DNA from 3 places in the Paenibacillus sp. FSL R5-0887 genome. Region 3 is predicted to be linked to each of the others. Evidence: riboswitches for the same ligand, from Rfam matches in the RefSeq annotation. Region 3 holds a riboswitch; each other region holds the start of a gene.

Region 1 (10,881 bases), on a different contig from region 3:
GATCTATCGATATTGCTATCGTTTGTTAGAAAACAAGCAGGATGCGGAGGACGCGGTTCAGGATATTTTGGTAAAGGGTTATCAATCTATCCGGCAATACAAATCGCAAATGCATTTCTCGGCATGGCTCTATCGTATCGCATATCATCATTGCTTAAATCTGCTGCGCAGGCGTCGTCTGCATAAGCAAGTCATGCGTATTTTTCGTCCGGAAGTACTGTCTGCAAGTCCTGAACAGGAGCTGGATGCTCGGTTGTACAGTCCTTCATTGTCTGCAGCTTTAGCGCGATTGTCGCTTGAGGAGAGAAACATGCTTATTCTGCGGGTATTTGAGGAACAAACTTATGCTGAGATAAGTGAGATTCTAGGGGTCAGTCCCAATGCGCTAACTAAAAGAATGAATCGGATCAAGCTAAAGGTTCAGGAAGCTATGAAGTCAGAGGAGGAGATCATATGGAAAGAAACAAAATCAGCAATGAATACCAAGATATAATTTATGCCTCGGCGGGCAATGAACTTTTGGATGAGGTAGATGTAGAAGAGAAGGTCATGGGGCGTATTACTGGCATAACAGGTCGAAAGCGATCGTTCTCGCTGAGGGTGATGAATAAAACAACAGCAGTGGCCAGTATGTTAACGCTGTTTCTGCTGATTTCTGTGACTGCGTATGCTGCGTCTGAATATATCCAAATCCGCAATAGTGAAGGAGTAGTGAAGGTCCAACATGTTGCGCCGACTGAATCTGCAGAAAATGCTTCTTATGATAAATATGCGCAGCAAGCAGAAGAGTTCGCTAAACCGGGTGAATTGATCGCTTATCTTGTGAAAAATAAAGCAGGTGCAGCAGGCTTGGCGACAGAATTGCAGTTTAAGTATAAAGAGCAGCGGATAGATGCGTATTCTGATTTTTTAAAAGAAATCAAAAGAACAGGGGCGCCAATGCTTCCCAAAACGGCAGCGGGGTACGCTTTTAAATATGGTGTAATCCATCCTAATTCTCCGACTACGGATACAGCTAAGCCAGGTTCTCTGTATAAGGAAACATTAAATGATCTTACCGCTCAGGCAAATAAGGACAAGGGGACCCGCAATTTGTTTATGAAGGCTATACCGTGGTCCGAGCCAGGGGCGCTAAGTGTAACTTATTCGAAGAACAATGCTTTTATAGGGATCTCAGCAACGCTCATGCATGGCGGCAAGGTTTTCGTGGAACAAACGCCTGAGAATCAAGTTAATAAGCTCACAGTTGCAGGGACAGAAGTTATCTATAACAAGGTAGTAAGGGAAGAAGTCAGCTATGATTATCTGAACTGGTATAACGAGAAGCAGGATGCGTATTATACACTCACCAGCTATGGAGATAAGATTTTGACCCAGGAGCAATTTTTACAGCTGGCTGAGGAGCTATTGAAGTAGAGTTTTGAAGTTTGAGGTTTGAAGTTAGTAGTTAGTAGGTGCATGCGCTAAGTTAGTTGTATTATGTGCAATTAAAGTTCACCAATAGCTGTATATAGGCCCTTTAGTTGTACTTGATGCAGCTATTACTGGTTAGATTAGTGGAAATAGACGTTTTTACGGATTTTAGTTGTAGAGAATGCAATTAGAGAAGAGGCTATGAGCGGATCAGAAATAAATAAGTGTATAAAATACAGTTAAATCGTATGCAGGGAAGGCAGCAATTGGATTCAGATATAAAAGAAGGTATCCCCAAAGCGAGAGCTGTAGGGATACCTTCTTAATATTCTTATATCTTCGAAAATTCGAAGAGCGTTAGCCTTCTAGCAGTAGTGCTTCCGGATCTTCCAGCAATTCCTTCACTTTGACCAGGAAGCTTACCGCTTCAGAGCCGTCAACGATCCGGTGATCATAGGAAAGGGCGATGTACATCATTGGACGGTTTACGGTTCTTTCTTCGTCCAGCGCGATCGGACGCAGTTGGATCTTATGCATCCCTAGAATACCCACCTGTGGTGTATTCAGAATCGGTGTCGATAACAAGGAGCCGAATACGCCACCGTTGGTGATGGTGAATGTTCCGCCTTGCAGCTCGGAGAGGCTGAGCGTATTGGCACGTGCTTTGGAAGCGAGCTCGCCAATCTGGCGCTCGATTTCCGGGAAGCTGAGCCGATCCGCATCACGGACTACGGGAACTACAAGTCCTTCTTTCGCTGCAACAGCAATACCGATGTCGTAGAATTTCTTAACGACCAGATCTTCACCGTCGATTTCGGCGTTTAGCAGTGGATAGGTTTTAAGCGCACCGATCACGGCTTTGGTGAAGAAGGACATGAAGCCTAGTCCAACTTCATGTTTCTCTTTAAATGCATCCTTGCGGCGCTTGCGGATGTCGAGGATCGCTGTCATGTCCACCTCGTTGAAGGTGGTAAGCATAGCCGCGGTCTGCTGCGCTTCGACCAAGCGGCTGGCAATCGTGAGCCGTCTGCGCGACATGCGCTTGCGCTCCACGTTTTTGCCCTCGTCCGGCGTGGCTTTGCCCGCTGCCGGCTTCGCTGGTTCCGGCTTGCCTTGCGGCGCCGGAGCTACCGGTGCAGCGGCCTGCGGCGCTGCTGCACCATGACCGGACACATCGGCCTGACCAATCCGGCCGATAGGATCACGGGCGCTAACCTCGCCGAGGTCGATGCCGCGCTCCCGTGCCAGCTTGCGTGCGCCCGGCGATGCCAATGCAGCATGGCTGTCGCCACCTGCTGCAGGCACTTCGGGCGCAGCTACAGGCGCGGCGGCTTCTACTGCGTTGCCGCCTGCCGGAGCCGCTTTAGGCGCTTCGGCTTCGCTTTCAGCACCCCGCGGCGTACTGCCGCTTGCGGCTCCAATGATGCCGATGGCTTCGCCAACGGCTACGTTCTCGCCCGCTTGACGCAGGATGGTGGAGATGACACCCTCCACCTCTGCACTAATTTCCAGATTGACTTTATCCGTTTCCAGCTCAGCAAGCACGTCGCCTTGACCTACCGTGTCGCCTTCTTTAACCAGCCATTTGTAGATGGTTCCTTCGGATATGGATTCTCCCAGATCGGGTACTAAGATTTCTGACACAGGCCGTTTCCTCCCCAAACATAATGGTTTACGCTATTGTGATACCGCCCTCTTAAGAGGACGGTACAGCCGCTTGTACGTTCGAATTTGATTTTAGGGCTTCTGTTACAATTCTACGCTGTTCGAAGCTATGAACATCTGCATAACCACTGGCCGGGCTGGAACGTTCCGGACGGCCGATATATCTTACGCCGGCATTTTTCGGTGCGATGGCGCGTAACCGAGGCTCACTATAGCTCCAGCCGCCCATATTTTTCGGCTCTTCTTGCACCCAGACAATTTCCTGAAGGGAGCTGAAGGAGTTTAAATGTTCGCTTAGCTCCTGTTCCGGGAACGGATAAAGCTGCTCTAGGCGAAGAACATGCAGCCATGACCAATCCTTATCCGGTGCTGCTTCCAGTTCTGTTTGGATGTCGATAGCGACTTTACCGCTGCAGACTACGAGCCGTTTAACTTCATTTGGTTTCTGGCCAAGCAAAGATTCAGCTAATACAGGCTTGAATTGTCCTGAAGCCAGCTCGGTTCCGGCAGAAGTGCTGCGCGTATTCCGAATGAGACTTTTCGGCGTCATAATGACTAGCGGTCTAGCATCTTCCTGCCCGCATAACGCTGCTTGGCGCCGCAGCAGATGGAAATATTGCGAAGCGGTAGTCAGGTTAGCGACCGTCCAGTTCTCCTCAGCGGATAGCTGTAAGAACCGTTCCAGCCTACCGCTGGAGTGCTCAGGTCCCTGTCCTTCGTAGCCATGCGGCAGCATGATGACGAGATTGCTGCGCTGTGTCCATTTGGCGCGTCCAGCGGCAATGAACTGGTCAAAAATAACCTGACCCGCATTGGCGAAATCACCATACTGTGCTTCCCAGATTACGAAGGTTTCCGGTGCAAACACATTATAACCATATTCAAAGCCTAATACTGATGCCTCTGACAATGGACTGTTGTATACGCCAAAGGAGGCACGGGAATCGCTTAGCTGATGCAGCGGAGAGAATAAATCTCCTGTTTTACTGTCGTGCAGCACCAGATGGCGATGTGCGAAGGTTCCGCGCTGGGCATCTTGACCGCTCAGTCGGATGGGCGTTCCATTTTTCAGAATGGTAGCGAAGGCTAATGTTTCAGCTAGTGCCCAGTCGACCTTTTCACCCTCATTCAGTGCATCTTTACGACGTTGTAAAATGCGCTCCAGCTTCGGATAAACCTGGAATCCAGCAGGAACCGTCAACAGTTCACGATTGATCTCCTGCAGGCTGGAGATGGATACCGCTGTAGTGTTTGCCGCTGCGCGGTCCGTTTGTAGAGGAATGAAGGCTTTGGGTTCTTTTTTCTTATGATTGCCTTCCTTCATAGTATCGTACGCACGCTGCAATACGCTTTCTGCTTCAGCATTCATCTTTTGTACGTCTTCGGCGGTAAGAACCTTTTCGTTTTTCAGTCTCTCTGCATAAACCTTGTAGACGGTTGGATGATTGCGAACCTTACCGTAGACAATAGGTTGTGTGGTTTCAGGATCATCCATTTCGTTGTGACCATGACGGCGGTAGCCGATGAGATCAATTACGAAATCTTTTTTGAATTGATGGCGGTATGCGCTAGCTAAACGTACAGCTGCTACGCAGGCCTCTGGGTCATCAGCGTTGACATGGACTATTGGGATTTCATACCCTTTGGCGATGTCACTCGCATAATGCGTAGAACGGGAATCTTCACTTTCAGTCGTAAAACCAATTCGGTTATTAACAATGATATGGATCGTCCCACCATTTTGATAACCTTGAAGTTTGCCGATATTAAGCGTTTCTGCAACAATTCCTTCACCTGGAAAAGCAGCATCGCCATGCATCAGCACCGCCATAGCTTTACTGGTATCAATCTTCGGCAGTCCTGCAGTGCTCCGATCTTCTTGTGCGGCACGAGTGAAACCTTCCACGACAGGATTGACGAATTCCAAGTGACTTGGGTTATTCGCTAGTGTTATTCTTGTGCGTACGGTTTCTCCTTCACGGACAGCACGGTCTGCACCGAGATGGTATTTCACATCACCTGTCCAACCATAGTTAATGCCTGTGGAGCCTTCGGAAGGGAAAAGCTCCTTGTTCGGAGAATGATGAAACTCTGAAAATATGATATCATAAGGTTTGCCCAAAATATGTGCAAGAACGTTGAGGCGGCCGCGATGCGCCATGCCCATCAAAATATGCTCCGCACCGTCATGTGCAGCAGCACGTACGATTTCATCTAACATCGGCACAAGAGCATCATTGCCTTCAAGACTGAAACGCTTCTGACCTACAAAAGTCTTGTGGAGGAAGGTTTCAAATTGCTCTACCTGAATCAGGCGGTTCAGGAGCTCTTTGCGTTCTGTATTATTTAGGGGTGCTGGTGAGCTGGTGGATTCTGCCTGTCTATTTAGCCATTGCAGTTCTTTTTCTTCATGCACATGCCCGAATTCATAGGCGATAGTCTTGGTGTATGCCTGACGCATACGTTGCACGGCATCCCATCCGGTATGCACATCATTCGGCGCATTTTCCCATATAAGCGTGGCAGGCAGTGCGATCAGGTCTTCGCGGGTCAGCCCATAGGTTTCAAGCTCAAGATATTTTGCCATGGGATTCTGATCGCGTACCAGCGGATCAATTTCAGCGGCCATATGGCCATATATACGAATATTGGCGATTAGCTTGGAAGCTCTTACTGCTTTTCTAAGCCATTCGGTGTCTCCCGAGATGCGCGGCTGAGGAGCCGGTTCGCTATCCGGAGTTAGGGGAGGAGGTCCCGAATTTGTAAAAAGCTCGCGATAATTATTTTCTACGGTGGAGGGATCTTTCACAAACTGTTCATATCTTTCTTGAATGTAGCCTAAATTGGGTCCGTAATACTTACTCCAAATGGATTCGTTATAGGGCTCTTTGGCTGCCATGAATACATCCTCCTTAACGGATGAACTCCATACGTGACATTTTGTGTCAACGCTTACTGGAGCTGTGATGATTGCGGTTTCATTTCTCATCTTATTGTGCTACTTTCGGCCACTGTAATCAATTCATTCTTTCGTCCAATACGTTCGCAAAATGGTATGGGTTAGCTTGTTCTAATGAAAAGAAGGGTGTTTCTTCTCATTACCCATTCTAAAGGCCTATTAAAATGATTCTATTATCCTTATTTTTAACTATTAGGTCAGTAAATATTTATTTTGCTAGTACAATTTATTTTATGTAACGGACGAGTATCGTGATAATCGGACAAGATCTTTGAAAAAAAATCTTTTATTTTTCGTTTTTAAAATAGAAAGTAACCAGGAATCGACACACTTTTCCGCTTTCTTTTTGTATAATGTTATTGCAGATAGTAATTTTATAGTTTTTTAAGTAGATCCTTTCGTGAAAAGGGTCCAGTAAAAGGTAAACTTGCCGAAAGGCAGGGGCACAAAGTCGCGGGTCTAAGGTAGAGATACTATGACAGCCGGATTGCCTGGGGACGTAAAATCTTAGGGGGAGATTTTTTGGAAAAGTCCAACCAGGGTAGCAACAGAGAACAGCAGTTTATTGATCTGGATCAAGAGTGGGTACATTTATTATTAGCAGCTAAGAAGGCTGGCATTAAGGCAGATGAAATCCGCCAGTTCTTTCATGAGAAAACTGTGCAGATCGTGCAGTAATACATTAGAGGGGTTACATATCGAAAAAGGGCACAGCGGTTCTTCGCTGTGTCCTTTTTCGATATGATTTAGTAGAAGAGAGGATCGTACCAGATTAGTAGGAAGTATTAATCCTTTTGATCGAGCTTCCATTTCTGATAGTCCAGAAATTCTTTGAATTCGCGTTTGCTAATGCCTGAGTCCATAGCTTCCTGCACCAATCGGAACCATTCCGAATCTAAATGTGATTCCTCTGCATCATTGGGTTCTCCATAGAGTAGGGCATGAATGGATACCTGAAGCGCGTCAGCGATTTTTTCGATAAACTGGATGGATGGATTGGATTGGATGTTTCTCTCCACGTTGCTAAGATACGACTTAGCCACATCTGCTCTGTCCGCAAGCTCAGATAGGGAGAAACCCTTGTCTAGGCGGAGCTGCTGGATACGTTGGCCCATATTCTGTGGCACTATGCTGACGCCCCTCCGTAATTTTTGTTATTAGTATAGCAAATATCAATAAATCGGACAAAGTTTATTGTAAAGAGAAGAGCAGCAATCTGCTTATCCGTGGCCGGATTCAGGATCTGCTGCTCTTCGAGTATTTTATTAAATTACTTTATTGATCTTAGTAGTCTTTTTTCGCACCTTGTTTAGCTACGAAATCCCAAGTCAGTGTTAAGCTATCGCCTTGGAAAATATTTTGATCTTGGTTATTTTCCACAAATTCGAATTGGACGGAGAAGCTGTCGTTGGTACCGGCTTTAATACCGGATGCTTCGGTAAAGAGTTGATCCCAACCTGTATTTTTTACGAGATCCGGATGCTGACTTTTTAAAGCAGCAAGTGTAGTCTCATAAACTACATTTTCAGGAGAGACGATAGGTACTCCTTTATCATTATTTCTAAGGAATTTAACTTTAATGAACTCGGCTAAATCCAGGTAGTTATCTCCTTTAGCATCCGTGATTTGAGTCGATGTATTCAGAATAATAGATCCGATATCGAGCGAACCATCGTTTTTCAATTTGAAGGATTTAGTTACAGTATCACCTGGTTTCAGGTTAGGAATATTAACGATGACAGAAGGGTCGGAGTTCAGATCGAGCGTGCCCGCTGCGAATGTAGCTGTGCTTTGCGCAGTGTCGCTAAAGTATGCGAAGGTTCCTCCGCCGATTAATGATAAACCCAGTGCTGCAGATGCTACGCCAAGACCCAATGTTTTCTTGATACCCATAATAAAATTCCTCCTCAAATTTGTGTTTGAATTTTTTATAAAATTTATATATTGTATCTTCCGGTTCGTAAGCGGAAGTGGACAATCAACTTAGGGCTGTGTTTCTGTTGGGGGCGGTGAGGCTGGCAGTAGGGCAGCATTTTTCTTTTCTAATGCAGCTACAGCCTTCCAAGAGGTATACAGAGCATAGAGCAGAAGCATCAAGCCAGGCACGATCATGAGGACTACACTTCCAGCTTTGGAAACCGCGAAATTCATAGCGTAACCGACATAGGGTACAGTGACCCCGGTATACTGAGCTACAACATTCACAGAACTGGTAGGGTTCATGTCGGGCGCGTCGTTGTTATCGCCTTTAGTGCGATAAACAGCTTCACCAGTAGCGTTATTGACGGTCGCTTCTACAATTCGGTGAGTAATGAGCAGATTATCTTCATTCCTAAAGGTGATGACATCGCCTGGTTTGAAACGATTCATATCCCCTCCGGGTTTTAATGCGACAATTGAGCCTGTCTGAATTCCTGGTTCCATCGATCCTGAGAGTACGGTTTTGATCTCATATCCGAAGAAAGCAGGTTCACCGCCGGAGGCCTTGGATAACACTACGGCTGCCACCAGCAGAATAAAGATCACAAGCATTAAGCTCGATAGGGTATTATTGATAATTTTTTTAATTCGCATCTTATTCTCCACCTTTCTCAGGTTGAGGGTCCGAAGGAGCTTGGGTTGCTACCGGCGGGGTAGTCGTACTGTCTTCCGCCTTTGGCGTCTCTTGTGGAGCCTCTTGCTGAGGGACATCTTTTGGAATTGTGAGCTCTTCGTCAATTTCCGGCTTTACCGGATCAGTGGCTGGGGCTTCAGGTTGTTCTTTATTTGGGGCTTCCGGAGCAGTTTCGCCTGATGTTGGAGGGGTTGCCTCAGCTTTCGCTTTATCCTCGGCTTCTTGTTGCTTTTTCTCCTCAGCCAAACGTTCTTCTTCTTTTTTCGCTTCTTCTTCTTTCTTTGCTTGCTCTTCTTCTAGCCGAGCTTTTTCAAGCTCTTCTAGTTTTTGCTCGCGAGTCTGACTGATCAATTGGAGTTTATCTTGAAGGGTAGTGATACCTGAGGTTGCCGATTCTTTATGGTTAGTCAATTCGGTATTTAGAGCTTCATAAGATGAGGTGAGGTCGCTAGAGATCACGCCGTCTGGTTGAGTGAAGGTAATCAGGAATGGCAGTGGCTGTGGGAACTCTCCTTCGCGTAATTCAAGTTGTCCATAAACATCACTGGTAACTACCGAAGCGAATGGAAGACCGACATCGTGTATGGAGGTTAGGTAACTAATAACTCCATTTAAGGAAGCATTCAAGGATTCCGAGATCACACCGCTTTGATTTAGGCTGCTTTGTAAATCTCTGAAAAATTGCTCGTCCTTGATTTCTAGACAGTTGGAATCTAGAGAAGTCATATATCCTCCTATCTGGAAGAGTAAGGCTGCTGCTGCACTTAGCTCATTGTGGATTTGATTCCAAATTTGGCTGTTAGCCGCCAGTTGCTCGTTAACGCTATCTATTTGGGATTGAAGCGCCGCTATTTGCGAAGAAATCTCTTCTGCAGCGACATCAAGCTCTTCCAGCGACATCCCTTCTATTCCCGAAACGTCCGAGTAGTTAGCTGATGAGGAAAAGGGCTGTAGTGATTCTTTTAAAGTGAGCGCTCGATTAACATGCTCTTTGAACTCTGTAAGCAGTGCCTTGATCGAATTCGGAAATACTTCGCAAAAGCTAATCGTGCTAGTGGTTTGCGTAGCGGCTCCAAAGCCTCCATAGGTACCACCAACTTGCTGCGAGGTATATAGAAATAAGACGGAGACAGCCATTCCTGATTGCAGTATACGTAATCCGATTTTCCTGTTTCTTCTAGGTCTTCTCCTTGCTGATCTGGGTCTCAGAGGAATACCTCCCCTCAATGTCTGTTTCTTTGGTTCGTTATTATCGTTCTTTATTAAGAACAACTTCTGTAATGAATCATACATGGAATAAATCAAAAAGAAAACTGCCAATAACGCGCATTTGTACTCTATAAAGAACGAAAATGATAATTTATCTCTAAATAACTCCATATATCGCTCGATTACTAAATATATTCGCAATAAAGAACGATAAGTTAGAGTGATTCGCAAAAAAATACCCGGCTCGCAGTAGTAACGCGAGCCGGGCATAAGCGGAGTAATGAAGTTGAGAATATAAATGTATATGTTACGGAAGTTTTGAACCGCGTGAACTAACATACAGGTCATACCATTCTTTACGGCTAAGCTCCAGCTTGTCCGCATCGGCACAGGCAGTAATACGCTTCGGATTCACAGTTCCAATAACAGGCTGAATGGCAGCTGGATGTGTCATTAGCCAAGCCAGTACAATGGCTTCGGGTGTTGTTCCTTTTTCATCTGCGAGCTGTTGGACCATAGCTGCTGTTTGGACGATATTCTCCGGTTGATCCTCTAATGAACGCCCGCTAAATAGACCTTGGGCGAGTGGCCCCCAAGCTTGAAGCTGAATGTTCTCCATTCGACAATGTTCAAGGGTTCCCTCAGGGAAGATAATATCCTTCCAGGGTTCACGATTTACACTGATTCCAGCATCCACCCAGCTGATCTTAGCCAAGCTCATATGCAGCTGGTTTACGATAAAAGGTTCATCGCAATAAGTCTGCAGCAGCTTGATCTGAGCGGCGCTCATATTGGAAACCCCGAAATGACGAACCTTACCAGCGGCCTTCAGTTGATGTAATGCGGAGGCTACTTCCTCGGGATCCATTAAGGGATCAGGTCTATGCAGTAGAAGAATATCAATGTATTCGGTCCCAAGTCGTGACAATATTCCATCTACACTGTTCAGAATATGTTGGCCAGAGAAATCAAACGTATTAGTGCTGTCTCCAGGCTCCATTAGCTTAATTCCACATTTAGA
Region 2 (10,881 bases), on a different contig from region 3:
TTTACTTGTTTACACAAGTTGCTAAAAGATGTTCTAAAACGCAAATTCGTTTCGGTATCCAGTTTTCAAGGATCAAGTCTTACTTGAGAGCTTAAACTCTCAAAACTGAGCAACGAGTGAGTAACAGGCCTAAACCTGAGTTTTGGAAGCTTAGCTTCCGATTTGAATGTTCTCATTGCAGAGAACGATTCTCCATAGAAAGGAGGTGATCCAGCCGCACCTTCCGATACGGCTACCTTGTTACGACTTCACCCCAATCATCTACCCCACCTTCGGCGGCTGGCTCCCTTGCGGGTTACCCCACCGACTTCGGGTGTTGTAAACTCTCGTGGTGTGACGGGCGGTGTGTACAAGACCCGGGAACGTATTCACCGCGGCATGCTGATCCGCGATTACTAGCAATTCCGACTTCATGCAGGCGAGTTGCAGCCTGCAATCCGAACTGAGACCGGCTTTGATGGGATTGGCTCCACCTCGCGGCTTCGCTTCCCGTTGTACCGGCCATTGTAGTACGTGTGTAGCCCAGGTCATAAGGGGCATGATGATTTGACGTCATCCCCACCTTCCTCCGGTTTGTCACCGGCAGTCACTCTAGAGTGCCCAGCATTACCTGCTGGCAACTAAAGTTAAGGGTTGCGCTCGTTGCGGGACTTAACCCAACATCTCACGACACGAGCTGACGACAACCATGCACCACCTGTCTCCTCTGTCCCGAAGGCCGCCACTATCTCTAGTGGATTCAGAGGGATGTCAAGACCTGGTAAGGTTCTTCGCGTTGCTTCGAATTAAACCACATACTCCACTGCTTGTGCGGGTCCCCGTCAATTCCTTTGAGTTTCAGTCTTGCGACCGTACTCCCCAGGCGGAGTGCTTACTGTGTTAACTTCGGCACCAAGGGTATCGAAACCCCTAACACCTAGCACTCATCGTTTACGGCGTGGACTACCAGGGTATCTAATCCTGTTTGCTCCCCACGCTTTCGCGCCTCAGCGTCAGTTACAGCCCAGAAAGTCGCCTTCGCCACTGGTGTTCCTCCACATATCTACGCATTTCACCGCTACACGTGGAATTCCACTTTCCTCTTCTGTACTCAAGCCACCCAGTTTCCAGTGCGACCTCAGGTTGAGCCCAAGGTTTAAACACCAGACTTAAATAGCCGCCTGCGCGCGCTTTACGCCCAATAATTCCGGACAACGCTTGCCCCCTACGTATTACCGCGGCTGCTGGCACGTAGTTAGCCGGGGCTTTCTTCTCAGGTACCGTCACTCCGATAGCAGTTACTCTACCGGACGTTCTTCCCTGGCAACAGAGCTTTACGATCCGAAAACCTTCATCACTCACGCGGCGTTGCTCCGTCAGGCTTTCGCCCATTGCGGAAGATTCCCTACTGCTGCCTCCCGTAGGAGTCTGGGCCGTGTCTCAGTCCCAGTGTGGCCGTTCACCCTCTCAGGTCGGCTACGCATCGTCGCCTTGGTGGGCCGTTACCCCACCAACTAGCCAATGCGCCGCAGGCCCATCCCTCAGTGACAGATTGCTCCGTCTTTCATTCTTCTCTCAGGAGAAAAAAGAAATTATCCGGTATTAGCTACCGTTTCCGGTAGTTATCCCAGTCTGAAGGGCAGGTTGCCTACGTGTTACTCACCCGTCCGCCGCTAAGTCATTTTGAAAGCAAGCTTTCAAAATGACTCCGCTCGACTTGCATGTATTAGGCACGCCGCCAGCGTTCGTCCTGAGCCAGGATCAAACTCTCCAATTAGTATTGAAAAGAGCGATATGCTCATTTTGAAACATCTGACGAGAAAATTAATTCTCTAATTTGGATTTCACTTGCGTGATTTCCTACTCACTCGTTGTTCAGTTTTCAAAGATCAAGTTCTCGTTGGCGCCGTTTAATGTCTCAGCAGCAACTCTTATAATATATCATGTTGTTTTCAGAAATGCAAGCTTTATTTTTCGAAGCTTTTTATCAGCCTCGTCTATATCGCCTGTACGCTGTCTAACAACGCTTACCTATAATACCCCAACTATTAATAGAAAAGCAACCCCTAATATAAAAATAAACAACTAGCTTAATAATTAAGCTAGTTGTTTATTTAATAGGGTTATATTTCTAGCGACGAACTTAATAGTATTTTGCCGCAGTATATTTGCTTGAGGCTTTAATTAAATCGGTTTTCTTATCACTCTTTGAAAGTCCTGCATCCACTGTAGTATCAATGGTAACCCACTTCCCATTAAGCAACACTTCGTTCCAGGCATGATATTGCGTAACGTAGCTTGTATTCCCCATTACCAACTTAGCAGGAACATCTACACTCCGCAGCATTGCGGCAAAAAGAGAAGCGTAATCATAGCAAATCCCTTTTTTAGTAGTCAATGTCTTATCGATGCTTGGAATATAATCAGTAGTTACACTATTAGCAAGAGAGTAATCATATTGTACATTCGCAACTACATAGTTATAGATCGCTTTAACTTTCTCTTCGTCTGTTGTTTTGCCTTGTACTAATTGTTTAGCTTTGACAATCGCTTTATCAGAAGAACTCCATTTCACATTCTGTACGGAGCCCAAATATACGGAATTCGAGTCACTCATGGTTACGTCTACTACTTCGGAATATAACGCTTTGTATTTATTGCCGGTTGTATTCTCCAGAACAGAAACCTTATAAGTCCCATTTCCTTGTTGCAAAGGGAAGTCCTCAGCTTGTCCAGAAGCATACAAGTTATATGTATAGCTGCTGTTATCTTTGGTGATCATGAGTTTGATTCTTTTATCTTTCGGAATATCATAGTTAATACCAATAACACCTTGAGCCACTTTGGATGTAATCAACCAGCTGGCATCTGCACTTGCAGCTTGAGCTGTACTTACCGGAACTGAAGTCATTAGGACGAACAACGCCACCAGCATAAAATAAACCTTTTTCACGGATAAAACTCCTTTCGGTAGCTGGCTGCCATCCTTTCGGGAAGGCCCTTTAGCTTTGCGTCCCTACCTTTCGATAGGTTTGCCGTTATCGTATAAGCTCTATCTGTTCTAGCTTTACTAGATATAATTGATAGAATCCATTTGAAACAAACAAAAAAAGCCTCTTCATTCGGTAGCTGGCTGCCATCCTTTCGGGAAAAGGCCCTTTAGCTTTGCGTCCCTACCTTTCGGAAGGTTTGCCGTTATCGTGTTTAGCTTTCATAGTATAATACTATCATATTTATAGTTGTGAACAAGACCTAATTTACTAGATTACCCATTATTTTATAAATATCTCCCGGTATTTGTGTTTTCTTGTCATTCACTATTCTCATTTTGTTAATTTGGCATGAACAATCAGCCGATGCGTTGGATTCACTAGCGGATCACATGTAATCAGAGTAAGAATCTTATCCTTGTCATTCCCGTCAAGAACGGAGACATCACTCGGATCTACAACAGAAATATCGTATACCTCATAGTTAAACACCTGATCACTAGTCTTTACCGTGATAACATCCCCCACAACAACCTCATTCAATCTGTTAAACAAACGACCCGTAGTTCGAGCCCGATGCGCCGCGATTGCAGCATTCCCGATCTCTCCAAGGGGTGCCGTTTCTTTCATATGGGCTGCAGCATGTTTCATATTAGCTTTTGTAGCCCCTTCTAATACAGGCAGCTTCAAATCAATCTTATCGATTTCAATTAGTGCGATTACTTTGCCACCGACTTCAATCTCCGGTTCAGGCTTTTCTGTCTCTTGGGGTTGGGGCTGTGCCTGGGCATCCAGAACCGATTCCTCTGCTAACAGCTGAGTAACTTCAGCATACCTGCTCCTCAGATCTGACTGGGGAGTACTATCGGCAGTGCTTAGTTCAGCCGTTTCTAATAACTTCTCCTGCTGCCTGTCGTTGTACCATTCGTTAGCTGTCGGATATAACATGATAAGTATCCCAGCCAGTATGAGTAGATAGGAGAATTTACGCAATGTTATTCACCTCCGTATATTGTTTCTATGGTTATATACAAATCAAGCAGAAACAGCTACTTGCCTTTAAGCATAGCAACTCCTTCTGCCTGAAATTAATGTTTAAAATACCCATTTACGACTTCCAAAGAAATTGATGATCACCGTGATAAAGGTAACCAGCACCTTCGAGATCAAGACTTGAATACCTAGTTTGTCTGTCAACAGATGCATTAGCAGCAGTGATATTCCGAGCACTACCAGATTCAGCACGATAAACTTGACCAGCTGCACGCGGTCGAAGCCTTCTTTATTCCCCCGGTTGCGATCACGAAAGGTAACTTTTTTATTCAAAATAAAGCTATTCGCCGTGCCTGCACTATAGGAGATCACCTGCGCCAATGCGTATACCATCCCTAGTGAATTCAACAATGTAAAAATCACAAAATCAATAAGCGTATTGAGCAAACCTACGGCATTAAATTTGAGGAACTGTATGAATGCAGCGCGCAAGTTCTTATCTGACATCATTGTGGTCCTTCCGGCGGTCCAGTTGTTCTTCGTTCTGGTAGCCTTTAGTCTCACTAACAATATATAGCGGTCTATCTTTAGACTCGTCATAAATCCGTCCGATATACTCCCCAATCACACCCAACAGCATCAGAACGATACCGTTAAAGAGCAGATTAACGCCTACAATGGAAGCCCAGCCCGGAACCGTCCAGGAGGTAAAAAATATCTTTTGAAACAAGACGAAAAATAAATAGAGAAAGCTAGAGAATGAAAGGAAGAATCCAATATACGTAGCAATCTTAAGCGGCTTATGTGAAAAAGAGGTGATGCCATCTAACGCAAAACGAATCATTTTCTTCAGCGGATATTTGGTTTCTCCGGCAAAACGTTCTTCCCGTTCATATTCCACCATAGTCTGCTTGAAGCCAACCCAGCTCACCAAACCTCTGACATAGCGGTTCTTTTCTTTAAGTCCCCGCAGGACATCACATACCTTACGGTCAATAAGACGGAAATCGCCTGTATCCGTAGGAATATCCACACTTGTCATACTGCTGAGCAGGCGGTAAAAAAGCTTCGCGGTGACCTTTTTGAACATCGTTTCTCCGTGGCGCTTCAGGCGTTTCGCATATACAACGTCGTAGCCCTCTTTCCACTTCTCGATCATTTGCAGAATGACCTCCGGAGGATCCTGAAGATCAGCGTCAATAACAACAACCGCTTGACCTTCGGCATAGTCCATGCCAGCTGTAATCGCTACCTGATGTCCGAAATTACGCGAGAAGTCAATCAGCTTGACATGCTCGTCTCGTTCACAGATCTCCCGAATCATCTGGGCGGAACGATCACGACTGCCGTCATTGACGAAGACCAGCTCATAAGTATCGCCGCACTCGTCCATTACTTTTTTCAAACGTTCATAAGTATGGCTAATTACTTGCTCCTCATTGAACATGGGTACAATCACACTATATCTGGCTTTCACCTTTATTCCTCCTACAAGCTTTTTGGAGCGTTACATCCATCTACACTTCATAATAACGCTGCATGCATAAACTTATTTTATAGATTTTTATTAAATCCTAGAAAACCCAAGTAGGGAACCAACGCAGCATATCTTTCACGTAATCTCCACTGACCTGCATCCCTGACAGTACCGGGTAGAAAGCGATAAAGAGCAGCAAAGCAACGGCTACATAGACATACTGTACGTAACGGGCCTCAGGGAATTTACTATCCAGCAACTTCATTATATATACAATACCAAGAATCATAAATGGTACCATAGCAAAATAATGGTAAATAAATGTTTCTCTTGGGACAAGCATCCACGGAACATATTGCGAGAAGAAGGCGATCCAGATCATGTAGAGGTTCTTATCTTTACGTTTCAGCGTAATCCACAGCGTTGCCAGCATCGCAAAAATACCCGTCCACCAGATAAGAGGATTCCCCATAGTCACTATACTGCTGACCTGACCTTCCGGCAAACCTTCACCGCCGCTAAAGAACCAGACCGGTCTCTTCATAAACGGCCATTGCCACCATGAGGAAGCAAAAGGATGTGTAGCTACAAGCTGGCTGTGGTAGTTGTACATATTCTTTTGGGAATCAATCAAACCTTTTATAGTGAAGCCCTCTGCTGATGCAGATAACCCCGGCACAAAAGATAAGCTATAAATAATTACTGGAATAATTACAAAGAACCCGATACAACTAGCCAACGTAATAATAGTCTTTTTCCAAAAAGAATCTACTGCTTCACGACAGGTGCCCAGCAATTCCTTGTCTTTAATCTTCCCCTCTGCCAGCAGGCGTCCGGAGGCTTGGTATTCTCTGTAGCGTTCAAAAAGGGAGATAGCCAGCATAATGGCCAGCCCTGCTCCTCCATAGAGCACAATCCATTTCGAAGCTACGCCGATTCCGAAGAATAAGCCAGACCAGAATAACGGAATTAATGTTTTTCTTAAAGGCTGCTTGTAGAAATTCATTGTGTAATACCGCTGCATAAAATAGAACATCAACATAATGAAGAATACTCCGTATACGTCAATCGTGGAGATTCTTGTCTGTGTGAAATGCATGAAATCCAGTGCAAACAATCCTGCCGCGAGGGCGGCGTATTTGCTTTTCTTAAACAAACGCAGCGCCATTACATATATAAGAGGTAACATGGCAACTCCGAACAAGGTTCCGATAATACGCCAGCCGAATGGATTGACTCCGAACAGCTCCATACCTATGGCAATCAAAAGCTTGCCAAGCGGTGGATGCGTATTCTCGTAAGGCACTATCCCGTGTGTATATTCATAAGCTGTTCGCGCATGATAGATCTCGTCAAAATAAGTGCTATTCATAAAGTTAGAATATTTCGGAATGAGCGACTGCTCGTCAAAAAGATTGGCCGCTGCTCCTCTTTTAGGTACTGCGTTAGCATCCGGTGTCACACCGGCAATAGGAAGGGGGATTCTTTCTCCCCCCTGCTCATAAAAGGCCATTTCGTTCAAAGTGAACCCTGGAGAGGTAACTGTAAACTTCACATATCTCGCAGTAACGTTCAGGGGTTGGCTTTTCCAGATGAAGACATTCCCGACATCCTCACTGACATCCATCGGACTGCTCCAGACCTCAGGATTGTCGCTGAATTCCAGCTTGAACTTCCCCGTGCCCACGCCTCCAAAGATATTGACCCGTTCCAATGGTTTACTCTGCCCCAAATCTACATAGAAGCTTTCACCACTGGCAGCAGGCTCCCATAAGGTCTCTGGAGATTTAGTAGAGCCAAGATTATATAAAGCAAGCGCTGCGTAAACGGCCGTAATAGCTATTATGCATATCCAATCTATACGCTTAAACTTCATCGTTAAATCGCCCTCCCTTCTGATGCGGTTTAATTTGCCCGACAACTCTCAAATCTTCTTCATATTGTTCTTCCGGTGTAATTGGTGCTGGAAGAGGTTTTATTCCCTTGCGGACATACACATCGTATCCGATATTCAGCATATAAAGCAGTAATGCTAGATTAGCTATAGCAGTCACTAATACGATTCCGTCTGCACCCGGGCTAACATCTGCATTCAGGTGGGATAAGGTGTACGCCACATTGATGTATTGCGTTAAGCTGAATCCGAGAAATAGCGATAAAAAGCGGCGGTCCCGACTTTCTATATAAGTAAACAAACAAAGAATAAGAGCAGGGAACATATAACGTTCATGCATTTTGGTGCCAAGCACAAAGACCACTACTATAAGCACCATCCCGATAAAATAGGATTTGGTCAGGTCCAAGCGATCCTTTTTAAAGGAATAAAATGCCGCAACAGCTACAGCCACTAAAATAAATATGAAGCCCCATACACGGTATGGAATGCCAAGCCAGGTTAGATCAAGGGATGACCACATCGGATCAGTCAGTGCATACAGATTAAATGCATTCACTGAAGAATACGGATAGGAAGATAACGTACTCTTGTAAAGATCAATAATCCCTACCAGACCTCCGTTATTCCAGAAAAACGGTGCCGCAAGCAATCCGAAGATCCCTAATCCATACAAAGCTCCGAATCCAAGCTGCTTCCAAGCGCGGTGATGATAAAAAGCAAACAATAATACCGGCGTGAATATCAACGCTTGCGGTTTAATTAGCGTCGCTAAAGCAAACAAAATTGCGGAGCGAACAAACTTTTTGTTCGCAGCGCCATGGATACTGAGCAGCAGGAAGATCAAAAAGAATGAATCTGCTTGTCCCCAAGCCGCTGAATTAATAAGTACCGCTGGATTAAACAGAAACAACAACATTAAGCCGAAAGCTATTCCTGTGCCGAGTTTTTTGCGTGACATTTGATAAATGAAGTAGCCGAGCACCAAATCAGAAAGGATCGCAGGGAGCTTGAAGAGCAAATTCTCTCCAGCTGAGCCCTGAGTGAATCCTAAAACGCCACGAATGGCGCTAAGCACGTACAATATGTACAAATAGCCAGGAGGATAATCGGCAAAATAACCTTCTTCATAAAATTTGCCTGGACCTAAATCCACCATACGCTGTCCCCAAGAAATAAAGGTATTCATATCATTCTGATATCCTTGCGCGGTAAGACCAATCCACACTCTCAGGATAAAAGCAATTCCGATGGCAATGCTCAGCCATTTGGAATAAATATTCTCAGGCTGCTTCATAAGCTTCTCACTACGGAATGCCTTAGTATAAAGCACTGCAAAAAACACGCTAAACAGCGCTGAGATCAGCAACATCTTAGTTGGAGATACTTTATGTGGAGTGTCTGCCTTCTTGTCGCCGGCATCTGGACTAACCGCTGAACTATCCAGCGAAATGACGTTAGCCCCTTCAGGAGCCGCGTCTAATTTTTCTACAGCAAAATCATCAAAATAAGCCTTACCTTGAATCAAGCTAGAGTAGCCGCCCAGACTTGCGCCTATGCCAAATGACTTCTGCTCCGGTCCTGTCTGGCCGATATATTCAAGATACTGCCATTCACCTGCCGTATCAGTTACGCTGGGATACCCCCCGCCTACTCCAACGGCAAGAATGTTGGCGCCCATTCCCTCTCCTGCTGTACTTCCTACTTTGATCCATCCAGAGATTTTATAATAACTATTCGGCGTAGCCTCAATCGTCTGCACCCATTTCGAATGATTGGGCTCGATATTCTCAATGACTGCCGCCTTGCTGCCGGAATGAACTTCCTCCGATTGGATTGAAAGTAGGCCTGAATTATCTCCTGAAATCCACATATCCTTAGTCCAGTTAGAAGGCGCATCATCTCCCCCCTCCTCAAAGCCAGGGTTCTGCAATAGATTCCCCTCTGCATAAATGCTTGTTACAGGAAGCACAAACAATAACAGCATCAATACAGTCATTACGGCCGCACGTGTACTCTTGATCATCGTCCCAACCTCACCTCGTCCTATATTCATCTTAGTCCAGCCAAAAGCATATCCCTTCTGAAAAACAACTCCCGAATTAGTGTATTTCACCGTTGCTAAGAAATCATTTGGATTGATTTTCTCATAAAAGAGCATATAAATATAGGGTATGTTAACCTTATCTGGATCGCAGACCCTTCCATCCACAATATTCCATTCCATAGAATCGCCCTAAGCTTCAAGGCTCTTATATAGACTCTTATATAGAATAGAAGAATCGCAGTGGCTAAAGCAAATACCGGAGCAAAAAAACAGGCCATTCTATCAGCATAAAGCGAGAGAACTAACAAAATGGTAAGACCATAGGAACACCTAGGGGTTTGAAGTATTTTCAGTACAAAATAAACAGAGATCAGGATCAAGGAGGGAACAAATTGGACTCTAACGCCAAGGCTGCCTCGTCCTGAACATCACCTCTTCAACAATATAATCTAAATCATAGATGATGAAAAGCTAGAAACATAGACTAGCCTGAATGGTTAAGTGCCAACAAAAATATAAAAAAAGGGCCCCCTCAGTTATGAAGGAGCCGTTGAATGCACATCTGTATGCTATATATGAGTTAGCCCGCACTACCAAGAAATACATAACGGAGAATAATCAGAATAGCAAGTACCCACATCATCCAGTGAATATCGTATTTTTTCTTGCCAGCAAGGTTAGCTACACAAGCAAGGATTACATAAGTTACGATACCAAAGGAAATACCATTAGCAATATTATAAGTGAAAGGCATGATTACTAGAGTAAGGAACGCTGGAATCGCAACAACCATATCTTGAAAATCAATTTCGCGAATCGATTGTGCCATGAGCACGCCTACGACAATCAATGCTGCGGCTGTAGCAGATCCAGGGATCAGAGCTACTATTGGTGCAAGAAACAACGCAAGCAAGAAGCACACACCCGTTGTTACAGCTGTAAGACCTGTACGTCCACCTTCAGCAACACCTGCCGCGCTTTCTACAAAAGCAGTAGTAGTGGAAGTACCCAATGCCGCACCACCAGCAACAGCAATGGCATCGACAAACATTGCATTACCTACACGTTTGTTACCTTCTTCAGGGTTGTCCATAATACCAGCGCGTTGAGCAGTACCTACAAGTGTACCAAATGTATCGAACAATTCTACAAAAGTGAATGTTGCGATTGCTGAAACAATACCGGTGTGCAGGATACCATCCCAGTCAAATTCGAAAAAGTTCAATTGCGTCAGGTCAGGCACCCAAGGGGTTGTCGGACTGGACAAAGAGCCAAAATCAACTACACCCATCAGTATACCCGCGAGGGTTGTACCCAAGATACCGAATAAAATCGCACCTTTAACTTGCAGTACCATCAGGATGGAAATAAGAAGCAATCCGATAATTACCAATTGTACATCAGTGTTCTCTAGGCTACCCATATGAATAATTGTTTCAAAGGATAGGACATCTGTGAATGTATTGGCGGAAATATCTTTACCAGCTTCGACACCAATCGT
Region 3 (10,881 bases):
CCCATCAGGGCGTCCTCGACATATAAAGCTTTTCAACTTTAAGGGGGATAAGAAACCATGTTTAAAGTATTAGTATCGGATCCAATCAGTGATTTGGGCATTCAGCAATTGATGGACGCAACAGATGTAGTTGTAGACAAAAAAACAGGTCTCAGTGAAGATGAGCTCGTTGCAATCATCGGTGAATATGATGGTCTACTCGTCCGCAGTCAAACTACAGTAACTGAAAAAATTATCGAAGCTGGAAAAAACTTAAAGGTCATTGGTCGTGCAGGTGTGGGTGTAGATAATATCAAGCTGGAAGCTGCTACTCAACGTGGGGTTGTTGTTATCAACGCTCCTGATGGAAATACCATTACAACTTGTGAGCATGCTTTTGCAATGATGATGGCTTTGGCCCGTCACATTCCACAAGCTTATGCAAAAACAATTGGTGGAACCTGGGATAGAAAAACCTTCGTGGGTGTAGAACTTCGCGGCAAAACATTAGGTGTACTGGGAATGGGCAGAATCGGTAGCGAAGTGGCAAAACGTGCCAAAGCTTTCGGCATGGAAATCCTTGCTTTTGATCCTTTCTTAACTGCTGAGCGTGCTGAGAAACTGGAAGTAAAATTAGCTTCCGTTGACGATGTAGTCCGCGGAGCAGACTTCATTACTGTGCACACTCCACTTACTCCGGAAACACGCCATATGATTTCCCGCCCGCAATTTGAAGTGATGAAAAAGGGAATGCGCATCATCAACTGTGCCCGTGGTGGTGTAATTGATGAAATGGCGTTAGTAGAAGCTATTGATAGCGGTATTGTTGCTGGCGCTGCATTTGACGTATTCGAAAAAGAACCGCCACAAGCAGATCACCCATTCTTGTCGCATCCAAAAATTATCGTGACTCCTCACTTGGGCGCTTCTACAATTGAAGCTCAGGAGAATGTAGCGATCGATGTATCGGAACAAGTACTGCATATTCTGCGTAATGAACCGTTCATCAATGCTGTAAATATTCCTCCAGTTGCTCCAAGCGTAATGAACAAACTCCAGCCTTACTTCACACTTGGTGAGAAGCTGGGCAGCTTTGTTACCCAGATTACAGATAGTGCTATTCGTGAAATCCATGTTGAGTATGCGGGTGATCTGTCAGATGTCGATACCCAACCACTTACCCGCTATATTGTGAAAGGCGTGCTCTCCCGCCACTTCGCTGAGGATGTTAACATCGTTAACTCCATGCACTTGGCAAAAACACGCGACGTTAATGTAGTAATAACTAAAGCGTCCAAAACTAAAGGCTTCACTAATCTGATTACCGTGACCCTTAAAACAGATCACGACCAAGAACGTCTCGTAGCCGGAACATTGCTGCAAGGTTATGGAGAAAGAATTGTTCAAGTGAACAAGTTCCCGGTTGATATCGCTCCTGAAGGACATCAAATTGTAGTATCCCATAACGACAAACCAGGGATTATCGGACTTGTGGGCACATTGCTGGGCGAAAATGATGTCAATATCGCCTCCATGCAAGTGGGACGTAAAATCGTTGGTGGCGAAGCAATCATGCTGCTGACCGTTGATAAAGCTGTACCTACTCATGTGCTTGTGAAGCTTGCTGGTCTACCAGAAATCAACACTGCCGAAGAAATCATTCTTCTGTAAGCAATACGATAGAAATCAAACAACAGAGCAGCGATTCTCCTCTTATAGGAGTTTCGCTGCTTTTGTTGTTGATCGTTGACCCGTTTCGGCTTCATTTACAATATCGAATCGAGTTCCCTCGTGGAGGCTTACGGACACCCTTGAGGTTACGGACCCAGATGACCCTATATGCAATAATTTCGCCTTTGAAGCAGGGTTTCGGACTCTAGTGCCACTATTCCTCAAGAAGAAAGCTAAATCAGGTGTTTTGCCCTATCAATAGCGTCTATGGGGACCGATAGCGTTCTAAATATACGAAAATACTGCATTATAGATCAGCTGTGTCCTATACTGCTTCACACGCACATATGGGATCAAACAGATCAAGTTTGCTGTTTAGACTAAGAATGCGGGAACAGTCCGACCATCGATGTCTGTAAATCCATACTTTTCAGCCAGCTTAGCAACCTGCTGCGGTTGTCCGGTCATAGACATGACCTTAGGATCGGCTGCTAGAGCAGCGGCTGCTCTACCGATATAGGTTGTGGATTCAGTCATCTGCAATTCTTCAACCTCATGCCAATGCTCCTCATCCGTGTTCATGCTCTCCAACACCGCCTCTGTCCTCATCCAGCCCGGAGTAAGCGGAATAACTGCAATGTTGTCCTCTTTAAGCTCATTCGATAACCCGTAGGCCATGCGGACAAGTGAGTTTTTAGAAAGATCATAATAGAAGTTTCCAAGATATTTGTAATGATCCCAAAAGGTTGTGTGGATGATTAGACCGCCAGCTTTTGCCTCACGCATTAATGGTATTGCATAATAATTTGTTATCAACTGTGCCCTCACACCCGCATTAAACATATTGTCCCAATGCGCTGTAGGAAGCTCCCAGAAAGACTTCTGCTCAATAGGTAAATCGTTGCCGCCCCATACATTATTGACTAAAATATCAAGCTTTCCTTGCTCTGAAGCAATCTGGCGAATGACCGCCTCTGTCTCCTGATCTTTTGTATGATCACATCGTATGGCGCTGCCGGACCCTCCCTCCGCTTTTATTTCCCTAAGTACGTTATCAATGCTCCGCTTGCTATGCTCTATGCCAGAAGCCTCTGTCGTTCTGCCCGTAATATAAACGAATGCACCTTTCCTTGCCAGCTCCAATGCAATTCCTCTACCAGCACCTCTGCTGCCTCCGGTGACCAATGCTACTTTTCCTTTTAAAGTCATGTTCTCAATCCTTTCTACACTTGTTTTTCTCTAAATGTTCTGTATTTAATCCTTACCTTATATAAGTATAATTCTTTAATATGACATCAACTGACATATATAATAATTAATTAAGAACTAACTAACATTTATTAGGAGGAGGAATGTTCCCTTAATGAGAGCCGATCGTTTGTTATCCATCTTACTTTTGCTGCAAAATCGTGGAAAGATGACGTCCCGTGAGCTAGCCCAGACCTTAGAAGTGTCTGAACGAACTGTGTTTAGAGATATGGAAGCCTTATGTACAGCGGGAATACCGATTCTTGCCGAACGGGGACGCGAAGGGGGTTGGATGCTCACAGAAGGATACCGGACCTCCTTAACGGGTATGAAGCCCTCAGAAATTGCTACTCTGCTGCTGTCCGCAGACTCCTCAATCTTAAAAGATCTGGGTATACAAAACGACTTCTCTTCTGCCGTGCTTAAGCTGGAGGCTGCTTCCCCATCCAGGCCGAATAATCCAGCCAGTTACCTGAGCCAGCGCATTCATATAGATGGTGCCAGCTGGCACCCTTCCGACGAGACATATCCGTTCCTATCTGTCCTGCAGGAAGCTGTTTGGGAAGACCGTAAAGTAAAGATCACTTACCCACGGAATGACGAGATGAAGGAGCGTTTCATTGAACCTCTCGGGTTAGTCGCAAAACGTGGAGTTTGGTATGTAGTGGCACGAACCGAGGGTGAAATGCGGACTTTTCGCGTGTCGAGATTAATACAAGCTGACGCAACTTATGAATCATTTGTCAGACCTGAGGCTTTTGATTTAAAAAGCTACTGGGAACAATCGACTTTAGCTTTTAAAGCAGCACTGCCAAAATATGTAGTGAACTTAAAGGTGAATGAGTCTATTCTTAAAGAATTACAACGTGAAAGATATGTAACTATAACTTTAGTAGAACCCTCTGCTAATACTGGGTGGATGAACGTGGAGGCCGAGTTTAATGCTATAGAATCTGCCTGTCGTATCGTACTCTCTTTCTCTCCTTCAGTTATTGTTTTAGCTCCTATCGAACTAGTAGGAATGGTAAAGTCTGCTATTAAAACAATTTCCACAATATATGAGGAATTTTGACATGAATTCTAAATATCTACTACTTAAAGAAGATTTATGACACTTCTCTATAGACCAATGACCTATAAATCCCCTATAATAACACCATTACATAAAATTTAATAAGGGGGACATTTTACCAATGAGCTGGATGCACAAACTTCCGTTAAAACAAAGAATTGTTGCCGGATGTTACCTCGTTGCCGCACTGTTTGCTATTCCTGTCTTAGTTACGTTAATGATTCTAGGTCAATTTCTCGTAGGAATTATACTAGTAGTTGTTCTTGCAGGTCTGACTTTACCTGTTGCTCGCTTCGTGGAGAGAACGCTTACATCATCTTTTGATGATATTGCTAATGTATCTCACAGTATTTCGAAGGGCGATTTCACTAGCAGAGCGGACGAAAATGGCTCAATGGGTGACGTAAGCCGCTCCTTTAACACAATGATTGATAAGCTCAAGAAGATTCTGACCGATGCATCGCAGATCACCCGTCAAGTTATGGATGCAAGCCGCGGAATCGAAGATAAGAACCAGAAGCTGAAAATTGTCATGGCACAAGTAGCCTCTTCTTCTACTGAGCTCGCTCTTGGTGCAAATGAAATATCTACGGATATCGCTGATATGACAGAATCCATTAAAGACATTGAGACCAAAGTATCCAATTATACGAACTCCACCAAAGAAATGAACAGACGTTCAATACATACCTTAGAACTTGTTGAGCAAGGGCGCCAATCCGTAGATACACAGGCTGAAGGCATGCGTAAAAACATAGAGGCTACACAAAAAGTGGCTGATACTATTGAAGCTCTCTCACAAAATGCCCGCGGGATTACGATGATCACCAAGACCATCACAGAGATCGCTGAGCAGACCAACCTGCTGTCACTGAATGCCTCCATCGAAGCTGCTCGTGCCGGAGAGCATGGTCGGGGTTTTGCCGTTGTAGCTCAAGAGGTCCGCAAGCTTGCTGAAGAATCTACGGCATCCACAAAAGAAGTATTCGGCTTGGTCCGCAGCATTGAGTCAGATATTAAACAAGCCATCGATAATATTGCCATCAATGAAGAGGTTGTGCAGGTTCAGAATGAAATGATCACTCAATCTGCCCATATTTTCGCACAAATTGTACAAAGCGTGCAGTACATTACCGAGCAAATCTCTTCATTCTCTGCGGAGAGTGATCTTATGCTAGAAAGTGCCTTGAAAATTTCCAGTGCAATTGAGAATATCTCAGCAATCACCGAAGAAACTGCTGCTGGCACGGAAGAGGTATCGGCGGCTATGAATGAACAGATTAATGCCCTGCAGTCTGTTGCAGAAGAAACGGAAAAAATGACCCAGGCCGTATTTAATCTGCAAAAAACCATTCATATCTTTAAATTCTAGTTCAAAACTATCAACTGCCACCTAAGCTGAGTCTTAGGTGGCAGTTTTTTTCGCGAGGCAAAACTTCATCTCTTGGACAAGACTTTCGTCAAATTTCGAGTTTTTTTAGCGGATTATGTTGACAAAAATTAATGAGGAATATATTGTAAAGGAAAATTATTCTTATCAACTATAAATTAATATTGGCAAAATCCTCGAAAGAGGATGACGCAAAACCATGGATCTACAGCCTCATTTTTTCGTTTGAGGCCATGATTGCCAGGTTGCAGAGGAACCAGGACGGCTGAACTATTGTTCAGTCTTAGCGGCGCCTTATGCCACCAACCTGTGCTTACTATAGAGCACAGGTTTTTACTTTTTGAGTATATTGATCTATCGTATCTATCCGGTAGATTAATAACTAATATATATCAAAAAACTTGTGAGGTGTTTCTTTTGAAGACAGTCGCAGATTACATGGCGGAAGCACTACGTAACCTTGGAGTCACCCATTCTTTTGGGATCATTGGCAAATCCATTTGTCCAATAGTTCTAAAGATGGTGGATTACGGTATTGAATTTATTCCCGGCAGACATGAAGCAAGCTCCGGATTCGAAGCAGCAGGGTATGCGCTGAAAACGGGTAACCTAGGCGTAGCATTTGGTACTTCGGGTCCTGGGGGAACTAACCTGCTTACAGCAGCAGCACATGCGAAAGCTAACAACCTACCTGTCCTATTTATTACCGGCCACCAATCCATTACAGAGCTTGGAATTCCTCAATGTCAGGACTCCACCTCTTTTCTGGCTGATTTAGCTGATATGTTCAGACCTGCCACCTTGTTCAGTAAATTGGTTGAACGTGGGGATCACTTTGGTACTATTTTTAATCATGCGATTTCTGTGGCCCTGACCAAACGGGGTCCTGTTCATCTTTGTATTCCTTTTGATGTACAAACTGAAGTATTGGAAGAATGCAATATAGTAATCCCAGAAAGAGAGTCTCTAATTAGTCAAGCTAATATCGATAGAGTCATCGATGCTATTCAAGCTGCTAAGAATCCTTTGATTATTGCGGGTAAAGGAATTAACCGCTCCGGAGCACATAAAGAGCTTGTTCAACTCGCAGAAACTTTTAATATTCCTGTAGTAACATCTCCTGGTGGAAAAGGGGCTATAGTCTGGGATCACCCACTCTATCATGGTCCTATTGGCGTTGGCGGTTCGACCCACGGGGACGATTTATTGAATAAAAGCGATTTATTTATAGTGCTTGGATCACGTTTAAGTGATATGACCATCTGTAATCTTAAACGGGAGAATCATCCAGCAACTTTAATTCAATTTGATATTGATCCAACCTTTGTCGGAAAAATACTATTGTCCAAAACGATACCGGTCACTGGGGACCTGCGCGATAATTTGGTGCACTGCCTAAATCATATTGACCCAAGCACAATCACCAAACGTGAGGCTTTGGCCGATGCGGATTATTCAGAAGAGCTTCCAACCCTCAAGAATCTTTCCCTTGCTTCGGTAATGAGCACTTTAAGTGATTTGATCCCTTATAATAATTCAATTTTCGTTGATGATGGAAGTCATGGATTCCACGCTGCAAAATGGTACAAGGTTAAGAAACCGGGCAGCTTTGTTTTTGATGCGTATTTTGCTTGCATGGGTAATTCGATCGGCATGGCTATTGGTGCAAAGGTTGCAGCTCCTGAAGAAACTGTCCTCTGCATTACAGGTGATGGTTGTTTCATGATGCTCGGCGCTGAGATTAACACCGCTGTCTGCAAAGATATCCCTGTCATCTTTATCGTGGTCAATAATAAGCAACTAGATATGGCTCTTAAGGGTATGGAGAAAACCACAGGTCGTATCGATGGAACTCTATATGAAGTACCAATGGACGCCGTAAAATTCGCTGAATCTCTAGGTGCTAAAGGCTACAAATGTGAGACTGCGGATGAATTCACAGCTGCAATTAAAGATGCGGTAGCTCTAAACCATGTTGCCGTTATTGAACTACTAACAGACCGTGATGAAGTCCCTCCGACTGCACACCGTACTTTGAACCTAAACTAGGAGGCTAACCATGAAGGAAAATATCAACAGTGGTCTCAACCACTTCACGAATCTATCAGGAGACTATGGCGCAAAAGCACTAGCTCCAATTAAAGACCACTTCCCTGACTTGGCTGAATTTATTATGGGGAATGCCTATGGCGATATTTTTCAACGTAATACTATAGCCCCTGACTGGAAGGAAATCGCTGTCATTTCATCTTTAATTTCAATGGGTCAATTCGAACAGTTGGGCGTTCATTATGTCATGGCCCTTCGTGTTGGAGTTACCGTAGAACAGCTTAAAGGTATTCTATTACACTTAGTACCCGTTATAGGGGCACCTAGAATCATCACAGCTTTTAATATCCTGCTTGCAACCATAGAAGAAATCCAATAACTCAACAGTTCGACAACAATATACAAAATTCGACTTTATTATTGCATACACTTGAAAAATATGCCTATAATAGAGTCGGAATATCCCATTACTTGCTGTATAGTGTCGAATTTTGACTTTTATAAAACAGCTAAATGGATATACATGGCTGGATATTGCAGTCGAACTGTTTTGGACAAATTCAATCTATGGGAGAGATTTAGGCATGGGAAGTTTCGTTTTGAAGACAGACACTACAAACAAGGTTATTAACATTGAGTTAGATGGAACATTTTCTGAAGAAGATGGTCTAAAATCTATTCAAGCTTATCAACAAACTATCAATCCAATTACTCCAGCTGACTATGAACTAAAAATCGACTGCAGAAAGCTAAATGTAACTGCACCAGATGTTGTACCTCTTTTAGAAAGCTGCTTTGTAATGTTTAAGAATGATGGATTTGTAAAAGTAAATCTAACGCTTGAAAATAACCCGATCCTCAAAATGCAGCTTTCCCGTCTTGGCCGTAAAGCTGGACTCGATAACATCGAGATCATTTCTGCGGTTACAGTCTAGATCTTTTAATCTTAATATGTAGGCCACATTTTACTGCTTTCCTGGAGGCGTATTATGACCGGAATTCGTATTAAAGGCATTGATATCTATCATCCCAGCAATATAGTTGGTAACGACTTTTTCATTAAGCATTTTGACGAAAAAGGCATTGATATTCGAGGTCTATTATCCGCATTAGGTCGTATTACACGGTATAGTATTAAGGATGCGGATGAGAATTCCCTTACGATGGCTTTTGAGGCTGCCAGGAATGTTCTGGAGAAAAGTGGTCTCACAGGTGCCGATATCGACCTTATTGCCTATGCAAGTCAAACTCCTGAGTATATCTTTCCTACCAACTCATTAATGATTCACCGTTTGATCAAAGGCGCATCCCATACGATCTGCATTGACAGTAATGCTAATTGTGCGGGTATGACGGCTTCTGTGGAACAGGTTAGCCGTCAGATGCAAGCGAATCCTAGGATTAAACGAGCGTTGGTCATCGGCTCCGATTATGTAACCCCTCATGCCGATAAGAATGATCCAGTCTATTACGCTAACTTCGGTGATGCAGCGGCGGCAGTCATTCTTGAACAAGCTGAGGATGTGGTCGGTTTCATTGACTCTATCTACCAAACGGATCCTTGTGTTTGCGATAATTCCAAGTTCCCGTGCGCAGGCCTGGCTAAACTGGGTAAACAAGGTGTAGCGGCTGGAGAGTTTAATGTGAAGTTTATTCCTTTTGATAATTCCATTTGCATAGATGCTGCTTCTGAGTCTATTCGTACTCTACTGTCTAACAACAATATCGCGCCTGAAGCCATTAAAGCAGCCTGCTTCTCACAGTTTTCATTGCCTAATATCTTAGAGATGTGTGAGAAAGTCGGCATTGATCGCAATGTAGCGGTATACATAGGGGATGAATTCGGATATACCTCTACCAGCAGCCCATTTATTGCTCTACATAAAGCTGTAACTACTGGAAAGATCGAACGTGGTGATAAAGTCCTGTTCTGGACAGTGGGCGCCGGTTGGCAAAATGTAGCATTTGTTATTGAATATTAGGAGCTGTATAACAAAAAGCGGCAAGCTAGGGATTCACCTAAGCTTGCCGTTTTTTAATATAAATATGAACGCAACATCAGGACTTACTTGCAAAGGTGAGCCCCTTTTCCGCGAGAGCACTCCGTAATAGGACGATCGCCTTTGGCCCCAATCCATGTAGCTGCAGAAGCTCTGCTTCTGTAAGCTTGCTGAATTGTTGAAGCTGAACATATCCAGCCCCATGCAGGGCTCGAAGCGCCGGCTTAGATAGTCCGCCCGGCAGATCAGATTCGGTTCCGTTAACCATAGATATATACAGCTCCTTTATCACTGATATCCTTCATGCTTCTCCCAACCCATGGTACGCGCTACAGCGTCCTTCCAGGCGTTGTAACGACCTTCCCGCTCAGTTATACCCATCTCAGGCGAGAAGACCCTCTCAGCCTTGTTGAAGCTCTCTAGCTGAGCACGTGTCCAGACTCCGGACGTTAACCCGGCCAGAAGCGCCGCACCCAAAGCTGTTGTCTCCGCATAGGTTGTTCTAGTAACCTCACTGCCCAGGATATCAGACTGGAATTGCATCAGCAAATCGTTACGCACAGCTCCGCCATCCACACGAAGGCCGGTCAATGGCATGCCTGCGTCTTTTTCCATAGCTCCTATTACATCTCTAGATTGAAAGGCTAAGGACTCCAATGTAGCTCGTACCAGATGTCCTGAGGTAGTGCCTCTAGTAAGGCCAAATATGGCTCCACGGGCATACATATCCCAATAGGGTGCCCCGAGTCCGGTAAACGCAGGCACAACGATAACCCCTTCACTGTCCTCTACTTCCCGTGCTTTATCTTCTGAGCCTGCTGGCTCCTCTATAAGACCAAGACCCTCCTGCAGCCACTGAACAGCCGCTCCGGCCACGAACACACTGCCCTCTAGGGCATAATAGAGTTCATCTCCCATACCCCAAGCTACAGTGGTCAACAAGCCATGACTGGAGGCTACAGCTTCTGTGCCTGTGTTCATTAGAATAAAACAGCCTGTACCATAGGTGTTTTTGGCACTGCCGGGTTCTAGACAAGTATGTCCAAACAATGCGGCCTGTTGATCTCCAAGTACAGAGCGAATTGGAATGTCTGCCCCGAACCACTGTTTGTCTGCTACTCCAAATTCGCCGCCAGACATTCTTACTTCTGGCAGGATGGCACGCGGAATACGAAGCTCTTCCATTAGCTCTTCATCCCAGCACCGTTCATGAAGATTAAACAGCATCGTACGTGAGGCATTGGTAACATCCGTGACATGTACGGCTCCGCAAGTAAGTCTCCAAATTAACCAGCTGTCGATCGTCCCCGCTAGAAGTTCCCCTCGATTCGCCCGCTCTCGGGCGCCATCCACATGATCCAGTATCCAGGAGATTTTGGTAGCTGAGAAATAAGCATCTACAACAAGGCCCGTCTTGCTCGCAATAACTTGCTCCAGCCCTTTACTTTTAAGTTCTTCACATTGCTCTGCAG

Evidence for each region. Region 3 has a riboswitch for cyclic di-GMP ahead of MKY14_RS11935 (thiamine pyrophosphate-binding protein). Riboswitches for the same ligand answer to the same signal wherever they lie in the genome.
Region 1: linked by a shared signal. The riboswitch ahead of MKY14_RS25515 (anti-repressor SinI family protein) and the one ahead of MKY14_RS11935 (thiamine pyrophosphate-binding protein) in region 3 are both predicted to bind cyclic di-GMP.
Region 2: linked by a shared signal. The riboswitch ahead of MKY14_RS24205 (transglutaminase-like domain-containing protein) and the one ahead of MKY14_RS11935 (thiamine pyrophosphate-binding protein) in region 3 are both predicted to bind cyclic di-GMP.

What each region holds. Positions count from the first base shown of each region.
Region 1 covers NZ_JBBOCE010000002.1:1,716,135-1,727,015, reverse strand. The annotation lists gene MKY14_RS25535 (RNA polymerase sigma factor) at 1-493, shown strand, start outside; gene MKY14_RS25530 (hypothetical protein) at 454-1,416, shown strand; gene odhB (2-oxoglutarate dehydrogenase complex dihydrolipoyllysine-residue succinyltransferase) at 1,771-3,057, opposite strand; gene MKY14_RS25520 (2-oxoglutarate dehydrogenase E1 component) at 3,110-5,977, opposite strand; cyclic di-GMP riboswitch class I at 6,448-6,532, shown strand; gene MKY14_RS25515 (anti-repressor SinI family protein) at 6,560-6,715, shown strand; gene MKY14_RS25510 (helix-turn-helix domain-containing protein) at 6,823-7,152, opposite strand; gene MKY14_RS25505 (TasA family protein) at 7,322-7,930, opposite strand; gene sipW (signal peptidase I SipW) at 8,021-8,611, opposite strand; gene MKY14_RS25495 (hypothetical protein) at 8,613-9,788, opposite strand; gene MKY14_RS25490 (aldo/keto reductase) at 10,168-10,881, opposite strand, start outside.
Region 2 covers NZ_JBBOCE010000002.1:1,416,650-1,427,530, forward strand. The annotation lists rRNA gene MKY14_RS24200 (16S ribosomal RNA) at 199-1,756, opposite strand; gene MKY14_RS24205 (transglutaminase-like domain-containing protein) at 2,123-2,932, opposite strand; cyclic di-GMP riboswitch class I at 2,946-3,026, opposite strand; cyclic di-GMP riboswitch class I at 3,101-3,183, opposite strand; gene MKY14_RS24210 (class D sortase) at 3,303-3,962, opposite strand; gene MKY14_RS24215 (GtrA family protein) at 4,065-4,472, opposite strand; gene MKY14_RS24220 (glycosyltransferase family 2 protein) at 4,459-5,439, opposite strand; gene MKY14_RS24225 (phospholipid carrier-dependent glycosyltransferase) at 5,537-7,315, opposite strand; gene MKY14_RS24230 (glycosyltransferase 87 family protein) at 7,305-9,560, opposite strand; gene MKY14_RS24235 (NCS2 family permease) at 9,961-10,881, opposite strand, start outside.
Region 3 covers NZ_JBBOCE010000001.1:2,628,672-2,639,552, forward strand. The annotation lists gene serA (phosphoglycerate dehydrogenase) at 58-1,650, shown strand; gene MKY14_RS11920 (SDR family NAD(P)-dependent oxidoreductase) at 2,026-2,859, opposite strand; gene MKY14_RS11925 (helix-turn-helix transcriptional regulator) at 3,014-3,970, shown strand; gene MKY14_RS11930 (methyl-accepting chemotaxis protein) at 4,092-5,342, shown strand; cyclic di-GMP riboswitch class I at 5,517-5,613, shown strand; gene MKY14_RS11935 (thiamine pyrophosphate-binding protein) at 5,769-7,409, shown strand; gene MKY14_RS11940 (carboxymuconolactone decarboxylase family protein) at 7,420-7,788, shown strand; gene MKY14_RS11945 (hypothetical protein) at 7,994-8,344, shown strand; gene MKY14_RS11950 (ketoacyl-ACP synthase III) at 8,399-9,391, shown strand; gene MKY14_RS11955 (DNA-binding protein) at 9,468-9,677, opposite strand; gene glpK (glycerol kinase GlpK) at 9,698-10,881, opposite strand, start outside.